2 linked regions of the Oceanicoccus sp. KOV_DT_Chl genome follow. The protein of the gene in region 1 interacts with the protein of each later gene in a pairwise test. Links are inferred from orthologs where the notes say so. Each region holds a gene or a part of one and is shown in the gene's direction. Other genes may lie near its edges.

Region 1 (3,753 bases):
ACCCCTTTAGTGTCTTTCGCTGTCATGGCATTCAAAACTGCGTGAGTGTATGCCCTAAGGGCTTGAACCCTACCAAGGCAATCGGGCATATTCGCAATATGCTATTAAGCACTGCCACGTAGGCTAAACCCCCAACTTCCCGCTATCTGCCCTGATGGCGAGAAGCAATAAAAAACGGCCAAAAGCCTGGTTTTTTATTTAGGAATGCAGCGTAAGTGTAGGATTCAACTACACTTATGCTGATTTCCGTCTATTTGAATAACACTTTGTTTAGATGATTACAAAGTTCAAATACGGATATGGCACTGGCCCTTACCGGTGCTTTTTATTTAACTGCTATATCCAACACGTTAATGGGCCTTTACGTTACCCGCGAAAGGTCTGCTGACAGGGAATTAACCCGTTGTCAGTGGCACGTGTTATCGAGGCTGACAAAATGCAAGAAAGCTCAATGGAAGTGTTATGGGGTAGCTCCCATATTTCCGGTGGCAATGCCGCCTATGTAGAAGAGCTCTACGAAACCTATTTGCTCAATCCTAATGATGTGCCAGAAGAGTGGCGCACCTACTTCGAAAAACTACCTCAGGTCAATGGTAATGTCCGTCAGGATATTCCGCATTCTACTGTGCGTGATCAATTCGCCCAGCTCGCTAAAGCGCGTATCAAACACCAGTCACTCGGCGGCGACAGCAGTGTTACTGAACATGAGCGTAAACAGGTTAGCGTTATTCAATTGTGTAGTGCTTATCGGCAGCGCGGTCACCAACAAGCCGACCTTGATCCATTGGATTTGCATGTTCGTCCGCCAGTTCCGGATTTGGATTTGCATTACCATCAGCTGTCTGCGGCTGATCTGGACACCCATTTTCAGACGGGTAGTTTATTCATTGGTAAAGATCAGGCCAGCTTAAGTGAAATTGTCGAATCGCTCAATCAAACTTACTGTGGCTCGGTAGGCGCAGAGTTTATGCACATTGTCGCAACCGAAGAGCGGCAGTGGATTCAGCAGCGCATGGAGAGTGTTCGCTCCAAACCAAACTATGGCAAAGATGTTCGGATCCATTTGCTTGAGCGTCTTACTGCGGCAGAAGGCTTAGGTAAATTGTTAGGCTCAAAGTACCCAGGCGTGAAGCGCTTTGGTTTGGAAGGTGGCGAAAGTCTGATTCCAATGATGGATGAGTTAATTCAGCGCACCGGTTCCTATAAGGCTAAAGAAATTGTTATTAGCATGGCGCACCGCGGCCGACTCAATGTGTTGATCAATGTGTTGGGTAAAAACCCTTCTGAATTATTTGATGAGTTTGAAGGTCGAGCGGCCTATACCGGTTCGGCGGATGTGAAATACCACCAAGGATTTTCATCAACAGTTTCCACTCCGGGCGGTGAAGTGCATTTGGCATTGGCATTTAACCCGTCGCATTTGGAGATCGGCGCGCCAGTAGTTGAGGGCTCGGTGCGGGCCAGGCAAGATCGTCGCGAAGATCCTGTTGGCAAAAAAGTAGTGCCAATTATTTTGCACGGTGATGCTGCTTTTGCTGGCCAAGGTGTGGTCATGGAAACTTTCCAAATGTCACAAACTCGTGCCTACAAAACCGGTGGCACTATTCATGTGGTGATCAATAATCAGGTGGGCTTCACTACCAGTAAACGAGAAGATTCCCGTTCTACTGAATACTGTACTGATATTGCAAAAATGGTACAGGCACCGATCTTTCATGTGAATGGAGATGATCCTGAAGCGGTATTGTTTGTCAGTCAGTTGGCGGTGGATTATCGTCAGGAATTCAATAAAGACGTGGTTATCGATCTGGTTTGCTACCGCCGTCGTGGTCACAATGAAGCGGATGAGCCATCCGGTACACAGCCGTTAATGTATGAACAAATTAAAGTGCAGCGTACCACTCGCGATCTTTACGCCGACCATTTGATTGCCGGTGGTGTGGTAACGCAAGAGTTTGATAGTGAGTTGATCGATAATTATCGCAAGGCAGTAGAAAGCGGCGCTCATGTTGCCAAGTGTTTAGTCCATGAGCCGAATGAAAAACTGTTTGTGGATTGGGCACCGTATCTTGGTCATGACAATAGTTGTACCGTTGATACCCGCATTGATTTAAAGAAATTACAGGAAATCGCCACCAATATTAATACCATTCCTGAAGGGTTTCCTATTCAGCGTCAGGTTTCCAAAATTTACGAAGACCGCAATAAAATGACCGCCGGTGCAACACCGATCAACTGGGGTTACGCTGAAACATTAGCGTACGCCACGATACTTGATGCGGGCAACCCGGTCCGCTTAACAGGGCAGGATGTGGGTCGTGGTACGTTCTCGCACCGGCACGCCGTATTGCACAACCAAAAAGATGCAAGCATCTATGTGCCGCTGCAACATATTGCTGAAGGTCAGCCCAGATTTACTATTCACGACTCGTTGCTGTCAGAAGAAGCCGTGTTGGCTTTTGAATATGGTTACGCAACCACTATGCCGAATGTGTTAGTGATTTGGGAGGCGCAGTTTGGTGATTTTGCTAATGGTGCACAAGTGGTTATCGATCAGTTTATTGCCAGCGGTGAGCATAAGTGGCAGCGTTTATGTGGTTTAACTATGTTGTTGCCGCATGGATATGAAGGGCAGGGTCCAGAGCACTCGTCGGCGCGGTTAGAGCGTTATTTACAATTGTGTGCTGAGCATAATATTCAGGTTTGCGTGCCAACAACGCCGGCCCAGGTGTTTCATATGTTGCGGCGTCAAGCGTTACGGCCATTGCGCAAACCATTAATCGTGATGTCACCAAAAAGTTTGTTGCGTCATAAAGATGCTGTTTCCACATTGGAGGATCTGGCTGATGGTCAATTCTATAATGTGTTGCCTGAATCAGATGAGTTACCTGCAGAGCAAATAACCCGAGTCGTCATGTGCAGCGGTAAAGTTTATTACGATTTACGCGAAGTACGTCGTGAACGGGAAATGAATCATGTGGCAATTATTCGACTGGAGCAGCTGTACCCATTTCCAGAACAAGAGTTGCAAGCCGTGTTAGCGCCTTATGCGAATTTAACCGAGATTGTCTGGTGTCAGGAAGAGCCGATGAATCAGGGCGCTTGGTACTCCAGTCAGCACCATATGCGTCGAGTCATTAATGTCCATAATTCCAGTTTATATTTGGAGTATGCGGGCCGCGATGCATCAGCTTCGCCGGCAGCGGGTTATATGGCATTGCATGTCGCCCAACAGGAAAAAGTCATTGCCGATGCCCTAGGCTTTAGCGTCCAATAACATTTTTAGCGATAGATTTTATAAAAGGAAAGAACATGACCATTGATATTAAAGCGCCAGCATTTCCTGAGTCCATTGCCGATGGCACTGTAGCGACATGGCACAAAAAGCCTGGTGAGGCGGTGTCTCGCGATGAGCTGATTGTTGACATTGAAACGGATAAAGTTGTGCTGGAGATTGTCGCGCCAGCCGATGGTGTGATTAGTGAAATTATTAAAGCCGAAGGCGAAACGGTTTTAAGTAATGAGTTGATAGGCCTTTTTGCCGCTGGTGAGGCAGGTACTGTGGCAGCTGTTGTTGAGCAGCCCGTTACTGCGGCTCAACCTCAGCCAATTACCAGTGATTTAAAACTTAGCCCAGCTGCAAGAAAGATGATCGAAGAAAATAAAGTTGAGCCTGCGGCAGTTGTTGGTACCGGTAAAGGTGGCTTGGTTACCAAAGAAGATGTGATGGCTCATTTGGCCAGTGCCCCAGTC
Region 2 (3,326 bases), on another replicon or contig:
TCACCGTGTTGAACAAAGCTTGGTCGAAGATCCCTTGGAAAAATTGGAAGAAGAAATACGAAAAGAGAATGCGAAAAGCAAAGCCAAGGAAACAGGACCTATCCGTAGCCTCTTTGATTTTTAATAGAGCCCCATCGTTGCTATAAACTTGTTTTGGCAGGCTCTTGGCAATGAATGTGTCATTGACTAAGCAATAACACGGGTCTCCAATACCTCCAATAAACCGGACACCTTCAACCCATTAGCGCCGGATAAAAATCGCGCATAGGTTTCCAGGTTTATTTTCATAGCTGCGTTCTGCTGCTGCGCTGTAGACAACACCAGTGTGGTCAGTTGCTGCCAGAGCAATTCCTGCTCACAGCGCTCCGCTTCAATTTCTAACGCTTTAACTTGCTCTCGAAAGCCCTCCACACCATCTTGGGTCTTTAAAAAACGCCTGACTGCGCGCAGCGGGATAACGCATTCAGACTGCCATTTTACTGAAACCTTGATTAAGCTGGCCCAGTTATCGCCAGCCAATATTTTTCCCTGCGACCCTAACCAGCAAGCACATAACAGCAGGTTAACATCGGCACCACATTCATCTTGCAACTGAATCAACAGTGGCTCTACGCCTTCCTTGCTATAAGTAGATAGTGAGTATTGCCAAAAAGGATTTTCTTTCATCGATAGGCCCTCAACCGTTTTTATACAGTATAATCCGCCGCCATGATTAAACTCGACCAAATAAGCCTACAGCGCGGTAGTAAGTTCTTGCTGGAACACGCCAGCGCTGTTTTTTATCCCGGCCAAAAAATTGCGCTGATCGGTGCCAACGGCACAGGTAAATCCAGCTTGTTCCAGTTATTACTCGGACACCTCACCGCTGATGACGGCAATGCCACCATTCCTGGCCAATGGCGCATTGCCCATATGGCGCAAGAAGTCGCTACCAGCAACCGTAATGCTTTAGATTACATTATCGATGGCGACCAGCAACTACGCCGGATCGAAGCGGCCATTCAACAAGCCGAAGCAAGCGACCAACACCAGCAATTAGCCAGCTTACATGAGCAACTCGATACTATCGATGGCTATAACGCCCGCGTACGCGCCGAACAATTGATGCTTGGACTGGGCTTTAAACTCAGCGATATCACTAAATCCGCCAACAGTTTTTCCGGTGGCTGGCGTATTCGATTAAATCTGGCGCAAGCACTCATGAGTCCATCAGACTTATTGTTGCTGGATGAACCCACTAACCACCTGGATTTAGATGCTGAGCTCTGGCTGGAACAATGGCTGCAACGCTATCAGGGTAGTCTGTTATTAATTTCTCACGATCGCGATTTTATCGACAGTGTCTGCGAAGGCATTGTCCATATCGAGCACAAAAAACTGAACGCCTACAAAGGCAACTATTCCGCCTTTGAACGGCAGCGAGCAGAGCGCCTGGAACAACAGCAAGCCAGTTATGAAAAACAGCAGCAACGCAAAGCTGAAATTAATGACTTTGTCCGCCGCTTTCGCGCGAAAGCGACTAAAGCCAAGCAAGCGCAAAGCCGATTGAAAGAATTAGCTCGTATGGAGGATATCGCACCCGCCCATGTCGACTCTCCATTTGATTTCAGTTTTCCGGAACCCGTTAAATTTTCTGACCCCTTGCTCAACCTTAGCCAGGCGCAACTTGGTTATGGCGATAAACCCATCGTTAACAATGTGAAATTAAGCGTGCATCCCGGCAGTCGAATAGGTTTGCTCGGCGCCAACGGTGCCGGTAAATCCACCGTAATTAAGTCACTAGCGCAGGAAATTCAATTAATCAGTGGTGAATTTACCAAAGGGGAAAATTTACAACTGGGTTATTTTAGCCAGCACCAGTTAGAAGCACTGGATTTAGATGCCAGCCCGGCGTTGCATATTCAGCGACTCAGTCCTAATGCCCGAGAGCAAGAGATTCGTAATTTCCTCGGCGGTTTTAATTTCCATGGTGATATGGCCCTGGAAACGATTCGGCATTTTTCCGGTGGCGAGAAAGCACGCCTGGCACTGGCAATTGTGGTGTGGCAAAAACCTAACTTGCTGTTGTTGGACGAACCCACCAACCACTTGGATCTGGAAATGTGCCACGCCTTAACGGTTGCCTTGCAAGCTTTTGAGGGTGCGGTGATTGTGGTATCCCACGATCGCCACTTGTTGCGCAATACGGTTGATGAATTTCTACTAATCGCCGATGGTAAGGCGCAATCGTTTGATGGCGATCTGGATGACTATAGCCGCTGGCTAATAGAACAACGCAAAAATACCACCGCCCCGGAAAAAACTACCGTCACCAAAACCGATTCTAAAAAAGAACAACGACAAAGTGCCGCCGAATTAAGAAAAAAACTGCAGCCGATTAATAATGCAATTAAAAAAATTGAACAAGCAATAGAAAAAACAGACCAGTCTCTGCTTGATATTGAAACGACACTCGCTGATAGCACACTCTACGAGGCCGAACAAAAAACCAAGCTGCAAACACTGATCCGGGAACAAGCGCAATTACGACAACAGAAAGACCAGCAAGAAGAACAATGGTTTGAACTTCACAGTGAACTGGAAACCTTGCAGGAATAATTAATTAGGGAGCCTCTGAACAAGTCTATGGCTTACAGGCGAGTTCAGCATCCAGGCATGGCTTTGCAGGCATACTGGCCTACACAAAAAGTAATAACGCGGAGCCTGAGCTCGCCGGTAAGCCCCGAAGGGAACGAACTGAGCATGTATCTACTGCGGCCAAGGACAATCAGCCTTGGCCTTTGGTTTGCGCTTTGAAGCTACCGTTTCAGGTCACGCAGAGACGCTATAGACTTGTTCAGAGGCTCCTTAGTAACTATTTCATTGAAATGCGGCCTGCATTCCAGTAACTTGCTGAGAATATTATCAACCCAACTTGATTCATCCGTAATTATGCGTCAATACCGTCATTTCAGAATCATGGCAATAGTGTTACTTGCTTTATTCACTGGCCAGTCGTTAATGGCCAGCATGATTGACTCCTGCGCGGTTTATGAAGAAACCGGGCACGGCCAAATAGACGCGCATATTGTCGATGGTCTCACCCATGCCATCAATGATTTAATCGGTAGCAACGACAACTCCAGTCATAACGATAAAGATAAGCCAGCGTTAGCAATCGACTGTGAACATTGCTGTCATAGCCAAAGTCACCAACATTTGCTGGCATTACTCCCTGTCCATCAAGATACCGGTACCGCTTACCAACAAACCAACGCACCCCCTTATGACGCCAATCACGCGGCGGTGTATAACAAACCTTTTTACCGCCCGCCTATTCTTGGCTA

The links.
Region 2: the proteins of UNITIG_RS21425 (region 1) and UNITIG_RS13055 interact in binary tests that used the Escherichia coli proteins (3 or more experiments, as listed by UniProt). The link is inferred for Oceanicoccus sp. KOV_DT_Chl from one-to-one orthologs.

The regions. Positions count from the first base shown.
Region 1 is NZ_FQLF01000007.1:33,345-37,097, reverse strand. Bases 52-3,477 are described here. They hold UNITIG_RS21425 (2-oxoglutarate dehydrogenase E1 component), read left to right. Parts: upstream 52-436; coding sequence 437-3,277; downstream 3,278-3,477. Other genes in these bases: odhB (2-oxoglutarate dehydrogenase complex dihydrolipoyllysine-residue succinyltransferase), read left to right, coding at 3,313-3,477; UNITIG_RS21430 (succinate dehydrogenase iron-sulfur subunit), read left to right, coding at 52-122. Outside these bases: more of UNITIG_RS21430, read left to right, coding at 1-51; more of odhB, read left to right, coding at 3,478-3,753. UniProt on the Escherichia coli protein: E1 component of the 2-oxoglutarate dehydrogenase (OGDH) complex which catalyzes the decarboxylation of 2-oxoglutarate, the first step in the conversion of 2-oxoglutarate to succinyl-CoA and CO(2).
Region 2 is NZ_FQLF01000002.1:1,977,203-1,980,528, reverse strand. Bases 155-3,153 are described here. They hold UNITIG_RS13055 (ATP-binding cassette domain-containing protein), read left to right. Parts: upstream 155-708; coding sequence 709-2,598; downstream 2,599-3,153. Other genes in these bases: UNITIG_RS13050 (hypothetical protein), read left to right, coding at 2,890-3,153; UNITIG_RS13060 (TIGR02444 family protein), read right to left, coding at 187-666. In the rest of the region: UNITIG_RS13065 (hypothetical protein), read left to right, coding at 1-124; more of UNITIG_RS13050, read left to right, coding at 3,154-3,326. UniProt on the Escherichia coli protein: Genetic data indicate it may be involved in ribosome assembly or function.